One region of the Pseudoalteromonas sp. bablab_jr010 genome, then DNA from elsewhere that is predicted to be linked to it. Evidence: predicted binding sites of a transcription regulator. Region 1 holds the regulator's gene; each other region holds the start of a gene.
The links. Region 1 encodes FliA, which starts transcription of late flagellar genes. Its sites were predicted from a motif close to CTAAAGNTNNNNNNNNNNNNGCCGATA; they were not measured.

Region 1 (4,183 bases):
GTGCTAAACCTGAGCCGCAAGCGAAAGTTGCTGATAGCCTTCAAGCGTTACTTGAGCGTCAAGCCCCACGCCCTCGTTCGCCAGAGCTTGCGTCAATGTTTAGTCAATCTGGTATTGATACGAGTGAACACTATCAAGCAAAAGAGCCAAGCTTTGAGCAGCAACAGCCTGAATATAAGCAAGCTCCTCGTTATCAATCGCAGGCAGCACCTCGTGTACAAACTCAAGCACATAGCTTAGGTTTTGATGACGATTTAGATTCTGGTTTTGATGATTTAGATTCACCCGCTGAGCACAAAAACTCAGCACCTGCGAATCAATCAGAAATGACGACCATGCGCGAAGAAATGAATGCGATTCGTCAATTACTTGAACACCAAGTATCTGGCTTAATGCAACAAGATATGGCTCGCCGCGATCCGACTCGTGCATGTATGATTGACCGCTTAGCGGGTATGGGCATTGAACGTGATGTTGCTGAGCAAATGGCCTGTTTCATTCCTGATGATGTATCACGTCAACAAGCGTGGCAAGCATTACTGCAAATGGTTGAAAACCAAATGCATACAACGAATAACGAAATCCTACGTCAAGGTGGTGTATTCGCATTAGTGGGCCCAACGGGTGTTGGTAAAACAACGACTGTTGCGAAATTAGCTGCACTGGGCGCACAAAAATATGGTGCTGATAAAGTGGCGTTGATCACCACTGATACATATAGAATTGGTGCCTACGAACAATTGGCTACTTATGGTCGTATTATTGGCTGTGGTGTTAAGCAGGTAAAAGATGCGAATGAATTAGCTGAAGTGCTATACCATTTACGTAATAAGCGTCTAGTATTAATAGATACAGCGGGTATGAGCCAACGTGATTTACGTTTAACTGAGCAATTAAACACCTTAATGCGTAATCAGCGTGTTGATATTCGTAGTTATTTAGTATTAAGTGCGACAGCACAGATAAATGTGTTGCAAGAAACCGTAAGACACTTTAAAAAGGTTCATCTAAGTGGCTGTATCTTCACTAAATTGGATGAATCTTTAAGTTTAGGTGAGATTATTAGTATAGCGATTCAAAATCGCCTGCCAATAGGGTATCTTACTAACGGTCAGCGTGTTCCTGAAGATATTCGCGTAGCGAATGCTGAAAAACTAGTGAAAAAAGCTGAACAATTGTATTTAAAACGAGCAAAAGCACAACATTCACGACGTCAAGCAGTAGCGTCGAACACAGTAGGGATGTATGATTAACACAGTATTAGATCAAGCAAGCGGCCTGCGCAAAATGAATCAAAATAATAATAGTGGCGTTAAAGTTATCGCTGTGACTGGCGGTAAAGGTGGAGTGGGTAAAACCAATGTTTCACTCAACACCGCAATCGCATTAGGGCAGCAAGGAAATCGTGTATTAGTACTAGATGCCGATTTAGGTTTGGCAAACTGTGACGTGATGCTTGGCCTTCGTGTTGAACGTAACTTATCTCATGTTTTGTCAGGCGAGTGTGAGCTTGACGAAATTCTCGTTGAAGGTCCTGCAGGTATAAAAATTGTACCAGCGACGTCTGGTTCGCAAAGCATGGTGGAATTAACACCATCTGAGCATGCAGGCCTTATCCGCGCTTTTAGCGAGTTAAACACTGAGTTTGATATTTTAATTGTCGATACCGCTGCAGGTATTTCTGACATGGTATTAAGCTTTTCTCGTGCAGCCCAAGATGTTGTTGTGGTTGTATGCGATGAACCTACCTCAATTACCGATGCTTATGCGCTTATAAAAGTGCTTAGCCGTGAGCATGGCGTATATAAATTTAAAATTGTTGCCAATATGGTGCGCAGTTTGCGTGAAGGGCAAGAATTATTTGCTAAACTTTCAAAAGTAACGGATCGCTTTTTAGACGTTTCAATGGAGTTGGTAGCTACCATTCCTTATGACGAGAACATGCGTAAATCTACGCGACGTCAAAAGGTGATTGTTGAATTATTTCCAAACTCACCAGCTGCGGTGGCGTTTAAAACATTAGCAACAAAAGCAGTTAAGTGGCCGATCCCTAATCAACCTTCTGGCCATTTAGAATTTTTCATTGAAAAACTAGTAAACGGCTAACTATGACAACATCGGTGAATAAAGCGATGGGATATCAATCAGCACAAAACTTAAATGCGATTGTTGAAAAACATGCCTCTTTAGTTAAAAAAGTGGCGTGCCATCTAATTGCTCGTTTACCTGCCAGTGTCCAACTCGATGATTTAATTCAATCAGGCATGATAGGCCTAATTGAAGCATCAAAAAACTTTGATGCTAGCAAAGGGGCTAGTTTCGAAACTTTCGCTGGAATTCGTATTCGTGGTGCGATGTTAGACGAAATTCGTAGAGGTGACTGGGCACCACGCTCAGTTCACCGAAATGCTCGCCTTGTGGCTGAAACCATTTCCGAATTAGAAAGCACGCTAAATCGTGAACCTAAAGATACAGAAGTCGCTGAAAAACTTGATATAACGCTCGATGAGTACCATCATATTCTACATGATGTAAATTCTAGTAAAGTATTAGGTATAGAGGACTTAGGCGTTGATGAAGACGTCATTACACCTGTAGGTCAGGATTTAGGACTAGACAAACCGTTTAATAACGTTAAAAATGAGCGGTTTAACCAGTCTCTATTAACGGCTATCCAATCGTTACCAGAAAGAGATGCACTTGTTTTGTCTTTGTACTACAACGACGAAATGAACTTAAAAGAAATAGGACACATACTCGATGTTAGTGAATCGCGTGTGAGTCAGATACATGGTCAGGCGATGATTAAGCTCAAAGCAAAAATCAATGACTGGATTAATTAGTAGTAAGTAAATATAGGTTCAAACCTCACCGGAGGATGTTTTGGATAAAAACATGAAAATTCTTGTTGTTGATGATTTTTCTACAATGAGACGTATCATTAAAAATCTATTAAGGGATTTAGGTTTTACCAATGTGCAGGAAGCTGACGATGGGTCAACAGCATTGCCAATGCTACAAAATCAAGAATTTGATTTTGTTGTAACAGATTGGAACATGCCAGGTATGCAAGGCATTGATTTGTTAAGAGCAATTCGTGCTGATGATAGCCTTAAGCATATTCCTGTATTAATGGTGACAGCTGAAGCGAAAAAAGAACAAATTGTTGCTGCTGCTCAAGCGGGTGTTAATGGCTATATCGTTAAACCATTCACTGCTGCGACACTTAAAACCAAATTGGAAAAAGTGTTTGAACGTTTAGGTTAATCTAAGGGGAGAGGCTTATGTCAGCACTAGCTGCGCCTCAAATAAGTTTAGAGCAAGCTCGTCAACTTGTTGAGTTTCTTGAAAATGGTGAACAAGAAAAAGCTGATCAGCTGATACTTGAAACAGCATCAAAAGAACAATCAGAGCTGTTTGCTGAAATCGGTAAACTGACGCGACAATTACATGAAGCGCTAAAAAACTTTGATCTAGATACTCGTCTTTCAGATTTAACTACCGATGCGATCCCAGACGCTAAGCAGCGCTTAAATTATGTTATGGAAATGACAGAAAGCGCCGCTAACAAAACCATGGATGCAGTTGAAGCTAGTTTACCTATAGCGCAACAACTTGCAGATGAAATAGCGACGATTAAACCAACGTGGGATCGTTTAATGAGCCGAGAAATAGAGCTCGGTGAGTTTAAAAAGCTATGTCATAGCTTAGATAATTTTATGAATAACTCGCATACTAAAACCGATGAGCTACAGGGCTTGATGACCAATGTGCTGATGGCACAGGACTATCAAGATTTGACGGGGCAAGTAATCCGTCGCGTCATTGAGTTAGTGCGAGAAGTAGAAGACAGTTTAATTAATCTCTTAACTGTGTTTGGCAGTCAAGAAGATGGTCATCAACAACAAGAAAAACAGGCCATAGAAAAAGCACCTGCAACAAGTGATACACTAGCAGGTCCTGAAGGGCCGATTATTGATAAAGACTCTCGTGATGATGTTGTCTCAGGACAAGATGAAGTCGATGATCTATTATCAAGTCTGGGCTTCTAAGAGGAGAGTAGCTGCATGAGCTTTGAAGTCGATGAAGATATTTTACAGGATTTCCTTGTTGAGGCAGGAGAAATCTTAGAGCTTTTGTCAGAGCAATTAGTTGAGCTTGAGAACAATCCCGAAGACAAAGA
Region 2 (4,183 bases), on a different contig from region 1:
TCGCATTAATCCTTAATGTCGAATAGGCAATGAATATGAGCCAAAATCGACGCCTTCATACTCATCGGCACCTTGATATTTAAGCTCAATGTTCCCTTGTTTTGGCAACTGTTTACCAGAGAATAAATCTAACAACACAGTCGCTTGTTCAATTTCAGGGTATAGGCTTAGATTCCCGATTTCTGCGATTTTTTCTTGTTTACCTGCAGAATTAGTAACATACGCGCTAAGTCGACCGTAACTACTAAAACCTTGTTGTTCAGTTAATTTAACGGCAATTTTTGGTTTTTTGTTTACCGAATCTTCAACTATTTCTGCAGTTTGAAATGCAACTTTTGGCAGCTCACCTTGTTCACGATATACAACTGGAATACTAAAACTCAAAATCATATTCACTTTAAGTCCAGCCTTAGCTGCCTTATCTTCATTTGGTAAGGCTTGAAATAGTAAATGGGAACGATATTCCCCTTTAGCCAAATCCTTAGGCTTTCTAATTGCTATTTTAATCGTTTGCCTTTCGCCAGGTGCTAAGCGAATTTGCTTTGGTGATAAGCGTGCCATAGGAGAAAGGCTCGTGGTTACTGGCTCACTCAATGTTTGATAGCCCCCACCAGGTAGCGCTAATTTTTCGCTCCATACCACGCGGTATGTACGGTACTCTTCTGAGCTATTAATGACGGTGACTTTTGCGCTTCGTTGGCGCTCATCAAATGAAACCCGCGTTGGTGAAATAAGTAAGTTTGCCGTTGCATATTGACTGAAAAAAACAAAAAGAAGTCCACATAAAAGACGTTTTGCGAACATATCTATCCTTAGTAATCGACTGATATTTCTAAATAAGTTGTAGAAGAATACTGACCATCAGCGTATGGTTTAGCGCTACGGTCTGTCGTTAAAATACCGCCAATAAATACTTTTGCTTCACCAAATTCATTGGTAATCACATATTTAGGAAAACCATTAAGGCGTACAGAAAATCCAGCACTCGAGTTGCCATCGATATCATGTGTTAAGTCAACTGGGGCAACTAGATTCATAGTTAGCTGAGTTCTAGCTGGAAAGTCAGTAAGTAATAATTCTGCAGGGCGGCCATTTTTAAGAACATAAACCGAGCCCTGCGTATTGATACTGCCATCATCTTTGACGATTACAGAGCTGGTATTTGTATTAGCTAGAATAACTAGAGTACCAAAATCAAGCGCTTGTTGCTCTGTGCTCGCAGCCTGTAAGGGTGTTGAGAACACACAAAATAAAACAGTAGCTAAAAGCAAAAAGCGCATGACTAATTACCTAGTATTATTAGTAAGCAACTTCTAATTGGAAAGTGCCGGTATACTCAACATCACGATAAGGCTCAGATGACGCCGAATTTGAGGTAGATAAATTGGCACCAATGTTAAACTCAACACTGCCGTCTGCATCTGCTGTTAAATTTGGGCTGCCTGGAAGGTAATAAGCATTTGCATTTGGGCCTGAAGTAATAAAATACTTCCATTCATCAACAATAAAGTTTGGCTCATTTAAACCTTGTCCATCAGAAGCTAAAGTATTAGCAGTAGGATCAGTAATCGACAAACGCGCATTTGGCACCGCTTCCGATACCGTAAATGAAGCAGGAGACCCTTGCTCAATAATTGAAATAATCGCAGGAGATGCATCTGTTCTTGTTGAAACAGGGCTTGCATCAGGTTCTGGGTTAATTGTTAAAACAGCTTGCGCAGCACCTGAAGGATCGGCTACGGCACGAATAGTACCAAAATTTAGATCATTCCCTTTTGTTAAAACAACTGAGTTTTGAACCTTTACTGTTGCACTGAAAGATTCAGTAGTGGCATAAGAATAAAAAGCAGAAAATGCTAATGAGCATGCAATTAAAGAAAGAGGTAATTTCATATTAAGTCCTTATAAATAAATGGCTAAGCCATTTTGCTGTATCTTAAGCTTTATCGACCTCTAGAACAAATACTTTAAGGTTAATCCCCTAATTTCCAAGAGGAAAGATACTTATAGCATCTCCCCAATAAAAGGGGCTGTCACACAAGTTTGCCCCATTCTTTTGGCTATCTCACAAAAAGCTGTCGCCTGAGTATAATTTGCAAATGGACCTGCTCGTAATCCATACAAGGTTACCCCTTTTTGCTCACGAGTTTTAAAGCGAAAATCTAGGTCATTTAAAACAGCAGGATAATCACGTTTAAGGTTCAAGACCTGATGTCTGACCTTTTTCGGCGTTAAATATAAACCTAATTGCACACCTGCTTCTGCTGCTTTGTTTGCAGCAATAATCGTTTCTAATGAGTCGATTGATGATGATTGCTGAGATTGTATTTGCTCACTTTGGTGATAGATCACATCATTTTGCGGCTCAAATGCCGATGGTTGTGCAGTTAAATCACTATTAGCCGAAAGTACCTCGATTAACAACGCAAGGTCTTTTTCCATTGCAGCAAGACGTTCAATGCTAGGCTGTTGATTTTGCCACTCGGCAGCAAATTGCTGTACCTGCTGTTCAGTATAAACAGGCTGGCTTTGTTCTTGGCTCATCATACATGCTGTTAAAGCAGTTAAGCAGATGGTTAACAATAAATATTTAGAGAAAATAGAAAAATGCATGGTGACGTCAATTCTAAAAAACAGACTTAAATCTTAGCAATAAAAATGCCACCTTTAGAGTGAATATTTGACGCTAAAAATAAATTCGATTATCTGTGTATTTACTAACCCAACAATCAATACCTTGTCGCTTAATAGCCGCGCAGTCAGCTTTCGCATTTTTTAAATACTTATAGCCTCCAAACTTTAAGCGGTAGAAAGTTCTATCATGCACGTCTGCAACTTCAACATTCAAAATTGGTTTACCTTGAAAAATACTAGGCGCTTGTTTTGCCATTTTATGAAAGGTGACTTCTATTGCGGTCTCAGAGCTAACTGATGCTAACTGTAACGCAAAAGTATAATTAGGTTTTGTAGGTGCTAATATAGCAGCAGTGGCTAGGGTATTTTTTTGTGTAGCCGTTGATTGAAGCTCAGAACTAGTTTTTACATTAATTTGAAAAATAGGATCGATTAAGCGAAGTGCAAAACTTTGCATAGAATTAACGGTAGAGCTTAGCAGCAGCTCATTACTGCAACCAGAAACAGTTAATAACACCATTAGGTATATACTGCAGCGAAAAGGCTTGAAGTAATCTTTCATAATCAGGATTCTTAAACGTACCGTTAAAAAATTGCTTCTTACTTTGAAGAAGACTATCTGTTAGTACTTACCTGTACATCAAAAGCTAAAAGATAATTTAAGATATTGAAAATAAACACTAACATTATGTTTTTATTATAATTTCAGTTTAGTGCTTTAATTCGCTGCAAATCATGTTGTTAGTAAAAAGTAGCTTTATAACATAAACAATTTGCAGCAAAATTATTAATGCTTTTCATTACTCAGTTAACTAACTGAATTAGAGCAATTAATCACCATACTCATCTTAACAACCCTATAAGACAAAGGTATATCAGAAAAGTCCCTAATTTGTTAATAATCAACAATTGTCAGCTGCTTGTAAATAACAAAAAAGTGCCATATAGGCACTTTTTTAACATAATTTATTACTAAGTAAATAGAATTGGTTATTTAACCAACGACTTTATGAAGTCGCTCAATTCATCTTTGAATTCCTCACGTCGTAAAGCAAATTCAACGATGGCTTTTAAATAACCAATTTTGCTACCACAGTCATGGCTTTTACCTTTCATAGAGTATGCATCAACCGTTTCTTTTTCCATTAGCATGGCTATGGCATCTGTTAATTGAATTTCATCACCTGCCCCAGCTGGAGTTTTTGCAAGTAATGGCCAAATATTTTTGCTCAGTACATAGCGACCCACAACAGCAAGATTTGATGGAGCTTGATCAATAGGAGGCTTTTCAACCATATTCAAAATTGCGGCGCTTTCACCTTGATTGATTGTTACATCACCTAAGTCTACTACACCGAACTTGTCTACTTCGTTTTGCGGCACAGGCTCAACCATAATTTGGCTCTCACCGGTGGTTTCAAAACGCTGGATCATTTCAGCTAAGTTATCTTTTTTAAGATCGCTCGCAACATCATCGATGATAACATCCGGTAAGATAACAACAAACGGTTCATTACCTATAATAGGCGCCGCACAATTTATCGCATGA
Region 3 (4,183 bases), on a different contig from region 1:
TTAAATTAATGTTTATTTCTTGTTTATTGGTAGATCAAAATGAAATTACCCGATCAAAAATCTTTTCTTTTCTCCGTTATTCTTGCTGTTTTAGGTTTTGTGGTTGTTAAGTTCGCACTTGCAAGCTTAGCTTTAGACCCAGCATTGCTATTTGGTGCAGGCTTATTAATTGGTGCTTTAGTTATTGCAGCACTTTCATCAGCGTCAAGTGAGGAGGCCGAAGTAAAAACAAAAACACTTTATGTTGGCAACCTACCTTATCGTGCTAATGAAGGTGTTGTTCGTGCTTTATTCGAAGAACAAGGCAAAGTTTTCAATGTACGTTTATTAAAAGATAAAAATACAGGTAAACGTCGTGGCTTTGGTTTTGTTGAAATGGCTGAAGCTGATGCAGATAAAGCAATCAATCAATTAAATGATAGCGAATTCCAACAACGTACTTTAAAAGTGCGTGAAGCAAAACAAAAACAAGAGAACGAAGCTAACAGCTTTCGTGAGGGATCTGATCAGTCAGCGTAATAAGCTCAACGCTTAATTGCGAATGACCAATAGGAGCCGTTGCATAATAGTGCAGCGGCTTTTTTTTATCTGTAGTAAGAGTAAAGCCTCGTAGAGCAATTAAACTTTCAACGCGCTTAGCAATCGCTTTGCCTGAGTCAATAAGGAAGATCTGTTGTTTATAGTAGTCACTAATCGCGCTGGCTAGTAATGGAAAGTGTGTACAGCCAAGTACCAATACATCTATATCTTCTGCTATCGCTAAATCACTCAATACATTCTCAAGCTTTGCTTTATTGATTTTCTGCGTATGAAATAGTGTTTCTGCAATTTCTACCAGCTCAGTTGAGCCATATAAGCTGACTTGTGTGTCTTGGCTATGAGTACTAATTAAGTTTGCAGTATAGCGACTCTTGATAGTTGATGGTGTTGCCAGTAAACCAATATGTTTGCTGTTACTTATAGCGCAAGCGGGTTTTATCGCAGGTACTACCCCGACAACTTCTATATTTGTGTGCTGGCGAATAGTTTCTAAGGCAGAGGTAGAGGCGGTATTACACGCAATAACTAGGATATCAACGTGTAAGTTTGCTGTTTCGATAAACTGTAGTAGCGCAAAAAGGCGGGCTATGATCGTTTGCTGACTTTGCGCGCCATAGGGCAATAAAGCATTGTCCATAAAATAACTATAATCAGCATCTGGGATCAATGCTTGGATCTGTTCAAGTACGGTTGTTCCACCTATACCAGAATCAAACACCATTATATGAACTGACAAACTGCTTACCTCGGATCATCAAAGATCAGCAGTTTGCCATGCAGCTTTATAAAAAGAAAGAAAGGACTATGCCTCTTCTTCTGTTGACGAGCGTAGCTTATTCATTTGTTCGAACATTGCTTTGGTATAATCCACCAGCTTACTGACTTCTTCTTTATCTTGGTTTAACCATTGTAAGATGCCAGCCAGTTCATTTTGCAAACCAATATCGCCCGCTTTATTAAACGCCTGTTTCAAATCGTCATTAAATGGCGCTATTTTCTCAGCAACTTCTTTTTCAGGAGCAGGTTTATATTCTTCATACCCTTTAATCGCTGCTACTGTTTTGGTTTGTTTTAGATCCATGGTAAAGCCGACTAGTTGCTCGTTACCTAAGTTCAGCTCTTTAGCTTGTTCAAAGGCTTCTTCTAATGAACCAGAGAAGAATGTTTCGCTAACACTCTGCAAGTCTTCTATCAATTCATTGATAGCTTGCTGCTCTTGCTCATTTAAATCACCATTGACCGACATAGAGAATGATAAATCACGTGATTGCGAAGACTCACTGACAAAGGCTTCGTTGTCGCCATTTTTGCTATAACTGCTTGCAGACTTACTTTCGTATGCATCAGCAAAGCTAATACTTACTTCGTCACCTTCAGCGGTGGTGAAAGTGTACTCTGCGTTATTACTTAAACTGATGTATTGAGCTTGGCTAACTGAAACCGCATTAGGTTTAGGATTGAACAAGTCTTCCTCTAATTCATCAATACCTTTAAAGATACCTTCTTTAGACTTTTCGATACCCTCTTCGATGTCATCGTTAAGAATACCTGACTCTTTAAGCTCATCATACGCATCGTCGATGCCCATTTGCACACCTTTACGTGCATCACCTAGCATGCCTTTGAGTTTTTCATCATCAGCACCATCGGCTTTTGCTTTACGAAGTGCACCGCCAACAAAGTCGAGTACGTTTTTCACGATCTCTTCAAAGTCGAACAGCGGTTTATCTTTTTTCTCTTCGGCTTTAGGTAAACCAAGTGCCTCAGCAAGTTTATCATCAAGAACTTTTGCCGCGAGCTCACGACCGCGTTGTTGATAACTATCTTGACGATTTTGAATGGTAGGCTGCTGCAGAGCCTGTTTACCATTGTATTTATTCACATTTGTATTAGGCATATAGCCTAGGTTGCCAATTTTCATGATCCGACTCCATGTTATGGTTAACTCATTATCGGCCAAAAACCAAAGAACTTAAGTTTTTTGTATAAAAAAACGACACTAAAATAAATAACAAAACTAGACAAATCCTCAGCGCTCCCTACAATAGCGCCGTTATAAAGCTAAGAGATAAAAGGTAATCAGCCATGGCGGTTATAAAAATTGATACAACTCAATATGATGCACAATTGAGTGAGAAAGAGCAGCGCATCACCTCACAGTTTCGACGTTTTGGGGTCGAAAAATTAGAAGTGTTCGGCTCTGATCCTATTCATTACCGCCAACGTGCAGAGTTTCGTGTTTGGCATGAAGGTGAAGACCTGTTTCACATCATGTTTGATCAACAAACTAAAGAAAAGATCCGCGTAGATGAGTTTGACCCTGCAGCACCTTTAGTGGGTGAAGTGATGCAAGCGATGAGCGAAAACTTAAAAGACAATGAAGTTCTGCGCCGTAAGCTGTTTCAAATCGATTACCTTTCAAGCTTAAGTGGCGAGATCCTTGTTAGCTTGTTGTATCACAAACAACTAGATGAGCAGTGGCTACAAGCAATTAAAGAGCTTAAAGCAAAACTGAGCACACAGTTTAAGATTGATTTTATTGGCCGTGCTCGTAAGCAAAAAGAAGTGATTGGTAATGACTATGTTATCGAGCGTTTAAACGTAAACGGTAAAGAGCTTATTTATCAACAAGTCGAAAATAGCTTTACGCAACCGAATGCGAAAGTAAATATCAAGATGCTAGAGTGGGCACAAGCCCTTTGCCAACCACTCAATAATGACTTACTGGAGTTATATTGTGGGAATGGTAACTTTTCGATTGCTCTTGCAGGCTCATTCGACCGCGTATTAGCCACTGAGATTTCAAAATCATCGGTTTACTCAGCACAATACAATATTGCACAAAACAAGGTTGAGAATTTAGATATCATTCGTATGTCGAGTGAAGAGTTCACTCAAGCAATGAAAGGCGAACGTACCTTCTCTCGTTTAGATGGCATAGACCTGAAAAGCTATAACTGCCAAACAATCTTGGTGGATCCACCACGTGCTGGTATGGACACGCTAACTTGTGACCTAGTTGCGAACTACGACAACATTATTTATATCTCGTGTAATCCCGATACCCTAGAACGTGACCTTGATCACTTATGCAAAACCCATGAAGTAAAACGTTTTGCAATTTTTGATCAATTCCCTTACACCCATCACATTGAATCAGGTGTGTTTTTACAACGTAAATAAAATCACTCTGCCAGCGCAGCAAATAGCGCTGGCAACTGCTGCTCGCTGAATACAGCTATACCATTGTCAGTTAACAGCTTTGCAGTTAACCCCATCCCTGAAATTTTCTTTCCTGAATGACTACCATCGTAAATAGTATTGCGACCACATGACGGGCTTGATTCTTTTAACAACGCATAGCGAATGCCCTGTTTTTTGCAAAGTTTAAGTGCTTGTTCTGCGCCATAAGCAAACTGCACTGTGACATCTTGCGCATCTTTGGTAAGTACTCTACCCACTTTGATTTCTGCAGGCGGCCTTGGTGTAGGTAAGCCACCAGCTACTTCAGGGCAGAATGCAACGAGCCTTTCTTGCTGTTTAAGTGTTTCTAAACCAGGATGGAGTAAGTTTTGCGATTGCCCGTCATAACGAACAGGGTTTCCTAACAAACAGCTTGAAACTAATAGTTTTTGCATTTGCT
Region 4 (4,183 bases), on a different contig from region 1:
GCGTGTTTTTGCTTTAGGTTTTAATTGCCATTGTTCTGGCACGATAGGTAAATGCTCAAATCGCCATTTTTTAAAACTTGCATCGTAATCATCGGGCTCTGCTTGCTCAAGTAAATGACCAATACACCAAGAGACACAATCTCCATTACCAAGCTCTATATAACCATCCTGTTTTTTTTGTGGTTTTGGTAGAGCATCTGCAATGGCTCGTGCCAAGGATGGTTTTTCGGCAATGTAAAGTTTCATAACGCAACACTAAATACTGTTTTTATAAACAGTAGTCTAGCACAGGATTTTTAACGAAGAAACGCCTTAAGCTTGCTGGCTTCGTCGAGTAAAAAGATAGATAAGTGGTAGGTAACATACGACCACAGTACCAATATTGATTAGCGGTAGCAGGGTCTTATACATGTAAGTGCTGTAAGACAAATCCCAAAGGTGGCGGTCAACTAAACGGAACAATTGCAAAATAGGCGCCATTATCACAACCAACTGCCCTAAAACACTTTGCCATAAGTAGACTTTATCTTTAATACCTAAGTAAGCAATGATTGCCATCCAAGCAATATCATTAAAAGCCCAAACGACATAGCGCCAAATATAAATGTCATCAAATTCACGTAAGCCGCTATGAATTAAGGTACCGTATAAAAAGAAACATGCAGTTATTACGGTAAAGTGGAATGCCTGCCAATCTTTGCGGAGGTAGAAAACGAAAATAGCAGGGATCAGAATGAACACCCAGCTATTATTCAAAATTGAGATGGTATATACAAACCAATCAGGCAAAATTAACTAACCTTAATCTGTTTTACCATCATCGTCGCCACTACCATTACCAGGCATGTAGCTATATTTATCAACTTTTTTCATTTTTATTCTCTATTACATTTGTTAATGAGGCTTAACTTTAATTGATTTACTGCCTTACATCAATAGGTTCAGATTCGTGTGCTTTACCTTGCATAATAGAGATTTCAACACGGCGATTTCGCTTGCGATCTTCGTCGGTTACATTCGGTACTAGAGGCCTCGTTTCTGCGTGGCCGACTACCATCATACGGGACTTATCAAACCCTGGCGCTTTTTCCATTTCACTGGCAACTGCCACCGCACGTTTTGATGATAAATCCCAATTATTAGTATAAAGCTCATTCGATACTTGGAAGTCATCAGTGTGACCTGACACGGTTATTTCACCCGGCACATCTTTTAACAGCGTAGCAATATCACGAATAATAGGTTTAAATTTTGGCTGTAAAAAAGCACTACCCGATGGGAATGAACCATTCTCACGAATGCGAATAATAATTTGCTGGCCTAATGACTCGAGCTCAATCGCACCATCCATAATTTGCTGTTCTAGTTGCTGAGCAATTTTCTTCACAAGTTCATTTGTTTGTTCTTGATCAGCCGCAGAAATTGACTGTTCTAAAGCTTGTTGCTGAGCCGTACTTTGCGATTCACCACCACGTTTATTACCGCGCTGTTCTTGTCGACCACCGGCGGAGCTTTCGTCGCCAGCCTGAAACTCAAGCATTTGTTGTGTCATCTCAACGGTTTGTTGCTGAATCGTTTCAATAGGTGTTGGCTCAGGTTTACCCGGAGTGAACTCCATGGCAATAACAGAGGTTCCTTTTGGAATATCTTTTACTTCAATTTTATTTTGTACACCAAAAGCAAACTTCATAGAGCCAGCAATTTGCTTAAACTTCAGCACGTCCATTTCAGAGAAAGCAAGCAAGAGTACAAAGAAGCACATTAATAATGACATTAAATCCGCGAAGGTACCCATCCATGCAGGCAAGCCTGGTGGAGGACATTTGCACTCTTCATCTGACATGCTCTACTCCTCGGTATCAACTTTACGTTTTGATTCGGCTAAGTAGTTTTTCAAAATACCTTCAATTACTTTCGGGTTCTGACCGTCTTGAATACCTAGCACCGCGTCAAGAATTAAGCGTTGATTGAGGGCTTCTTCGTCTTTACGCAGTTCTAGTTTTACCTGAATTGGAATAGCGACAACGTTTGCTAAGAAAGCACCATAGAGAGTTGTTAAAAGGGCAACTGCCATTGCTGGGCCGATTGCCTTTGGGTCATCCATGTTTGATAACATAGCAACCAGACCGATTAGCGTACCGATCATACCCATTGCAGGAGCAATATCGGCAAGTGATTTGAATAAACCAGCACCGAGTTCATGACGGTTAGCAGTAAGAGAAATATCTTTTTGCAGCGTGGCGCGAACGACATCAGCATCATGACCATCCACTAACATATCGACCCCTTTACGCATAAAACCGTTGGGGATTTCAGCTTCTTCTAATGCTAAGAAGCCACCTTTACGTGCAGAATCAGCTAATTCTACTGCTTTTTCAATTAATTCTTCCGGAGATTCGATTTTGAACATAAAAGCTTTTGCTGCCACTTTACCTATGCCCAAAAATTGCCCCATGGTGAAATTTGATAATACAATAAAAATCGAACCACCAAATACAATGACCACCGAAGGCGTGTTGTAAAACATTGCAACTTGGCCATCACTACTTAACACCATCGACATAGCAATTAAGCCTATGGCACCAAGAATACCTATTATGGTTGCTAAATCCACATACCCCTCCAGAGGAACAATTACACGATACACTCAAGTATCAAATTTTTATTATTAACTGCTTATCGGCAAGCAGTTGAAATACTTAAATCATTAAATGAATTAATTTTATTTTAATGTAAGATTTTTAAGCTACAAGTTTAAGCTGTATTTAAAATCGTAAAAATAGCATACTAAAAATGAATTATGCGTAAAAAAACACATCATTCTTTGACCTAGTTTAGCATTCCCCCTAAAATTGGCCTCACTTTCTAACAGCTATCGAGGCCACAATGGCAACAAAGAAACCAGAAAACTTAAGCTTTGAAGAAGCACTGGATGAATTATCTCAAATTGTTGCACAAATGGAGCAAGGTGAATTGTCACTGGAACAATCACTAAAACAATTTGAACGCGGCATTGCGCTAGCAAACGCTTCGTCTGGTAAGTTACAACAAGCCGAACAAAAAGTTGCCATTTTAATGGGTAACGATAGCCAAGCGCCTCTTAGCAATTTTGATTCAAACTTGGACTAATTAAGTGCAATTAAAAGAACAATTACAACGCGCTCGTGAAGACGTAGAAGCACACTTAAATCGCTATTTTGAACAGCCACTTAATACCGAAAAAAACATCAAAGAAGCCACCCACTACGGTGTTCTAAATGGTGGTAAACGCTTACGTCCTTACCTTGTATATGCAACGGGCCGGATGATGGGCGCGGACAAGGCCGATCTTGATATTCTTGCCGCCGCTATTGAGTGTATTCATAGCTATTCTTTAGTTCATGATGACTTACCAGCAATGGATGATGATGACTTAAGACGTGGCCGCCCTACCTGTCATATTGTCTATGGCGAAGCACAAGCCATACTCGCAGGTGATGCCTTACAAACACTGGCATTTGATTTAATTGCCAATCATCAATTTGCTGTTTCTGCGAGCCAGCAAGTAAAAATGATTGCCTCATTAAGCAAAGCCTCAGGTATTGAAGGTATGGTAGGTGGGCAAGCACTGGATATTGAAGCGACCGATAAAGAAATTACAGTTGCTCAGCTAGAGCGCATTCATCAGCTAAAAACGGGTGCCTTGCTTAATTGTGCAATTACACTCGGTGCATTGAGTGCAAAAAGCTGTGATGAACATACACTCGCGCAATTAAACCTATTCGGTCAAGCAATTGGGCTGGCCTTTCAGGTACAAGACGATATCCTTGATGTAGAAGCTGATACTGAAACATTAGGTAAGCCACAGGGTTCCGATGTTGCTGCAAACAAAGCAACCTACCCTGCTTTATTAGGGATGGCAGGCGCAAAGCAAAAAGCCCAAGATTTGCTGGCTCAAGCCCATCAAGCTCTTGAGGCTATTGATTACGACACCAGCGAATTAGCGAGTCTTGCAAGCTATATTGTTGAACGCAATTATTAATACCTAAAAAGAAAGACAAAATAACTAAAAAATCGGAGCGGCAATGGGCTATAATGCACTCTGGTTAGCGAAGGATGTATAAAAAATCATGACACTTGATAGTAGCAAGTATCCATTATTAAGTTTGGTTGACGAACCAGCACAACTGCGTGATTTAGCGCA

Region 2: JIG37_RS19315 (DUF4402 domain-containing protein) is a predicted target of FliA. The motif match lies at 1,945-1,971, and genes of this name have one in related genera.
Region 3: JIG37_RS10930 (DUF5610 domain-containing protein) is a predicted target of FliA. The motif match lies at 2,491-2,517, and genes of this name have one in related genera.
Region 4: pomA (flagellar motor protein PomA) is a predicted target of FliA. The motif match lies at 2,678-2,704, and genes of this name have one in related genera.

The regions. Positions count from the first base shown of each region.
Region 1 covers NZ_JACDWV010000087.1:188,258-192,440, reverse strand. Annotated here, with positions in the region: gene flhF (flagellar biosynthesis protein FlhF) at 1-1,253, shown strand, start outside; gene JIG37_RS09415 (MinD/ParA family protein) at 1,246-2,106, shown strand; gene JIG37_RS09410 (RNA polymerase sigma factor FliA) at 2,133-2,843, shown strand; gene cheY (chemotaxis response regulator CheY) at 2,884-3,267, shown strand; gene JIG37_RS09400 (protein phosphatase CheZ) at 3,285-4,052, shown strand; gene JIG37_RS09395 (chemotaxis protein CheA) at 4,068-4,183, shown strand, end outside.
Region 2 covers NZ_JACDWV010000195.1:81,342-85,524, reverse strand. Annotated here, with positions in the region: gene JIG37_RS19325 (fimbria/pilus periplasmic chaperone) at 13-804, opposite strand; gene JIG37_RS19320 (DUF4402 domain-containing protein) at 813-1,280, opposite strand; gene JIG37_RS19315 (DUF4402 domain-containing protein) at 1,300-1,893, opposite strand; gene JIG37_RS19310 (SPOR domain-containing protein) at 2,005-2,613, opposite strand; gene JIG37_RS19305 (SPOR domain-containing protein) at 2,687-3,196, opposite strand; gene galU (UTP--glucose-1-phosphate uridylyltransferase GalU) at 3,625-4,183, opposite strand, start outside.
Region 3 covers NZ_JACDWV010000127.1:20,697-24,879, reverse strand. Annotated here, with positions in the region: gene JIG37_RS10940 (RNA-binding protein) at 40-519, shown strand; gene murI (glutamate racemase) at 482-1,276, opposite strand; gene JIG37_RS10930 (DUF5610 domain-containing protein) at 1,343-2,461, opposite strand; gene trmA (tRNA (uridine(54)-C5)-methyltransferase TrmA) at 2,626-3,723, shown strand; gene JIG37_RS10920 (DUF523 domain-containing protein) at 3,726-4,178, opposite strand.
Region 4 covers NZ_JACDWV010000201.1:4,370-8,552, forward strand. Annotated here, with positions in the region: gene JIG37_RS20760 (DNA topoisomerase III) at 1-246, opposite strand, end outside; gene JIG37_RS20765 (hypothetical protein) at 313-789, opposite strand; gene JIG37_RS20770 (flagellar motor protein MotB) at 920-1,843, opposite strand; gene pomA (flagellar motor protein PomA) at 1,847-2,614, opposite strand; gene xseB (exodeoxyribonuclease VII small subunit) at 2,887-3,129, shown strand; gene ispA ((2E,6E)-farnesyl diphosphate synthase) at 3,134-4,021, shown strand; gene dxs (1-deoxy-D-xylulose-5-phosphate synthase) at 4,110-4,183, shown strand, end outside.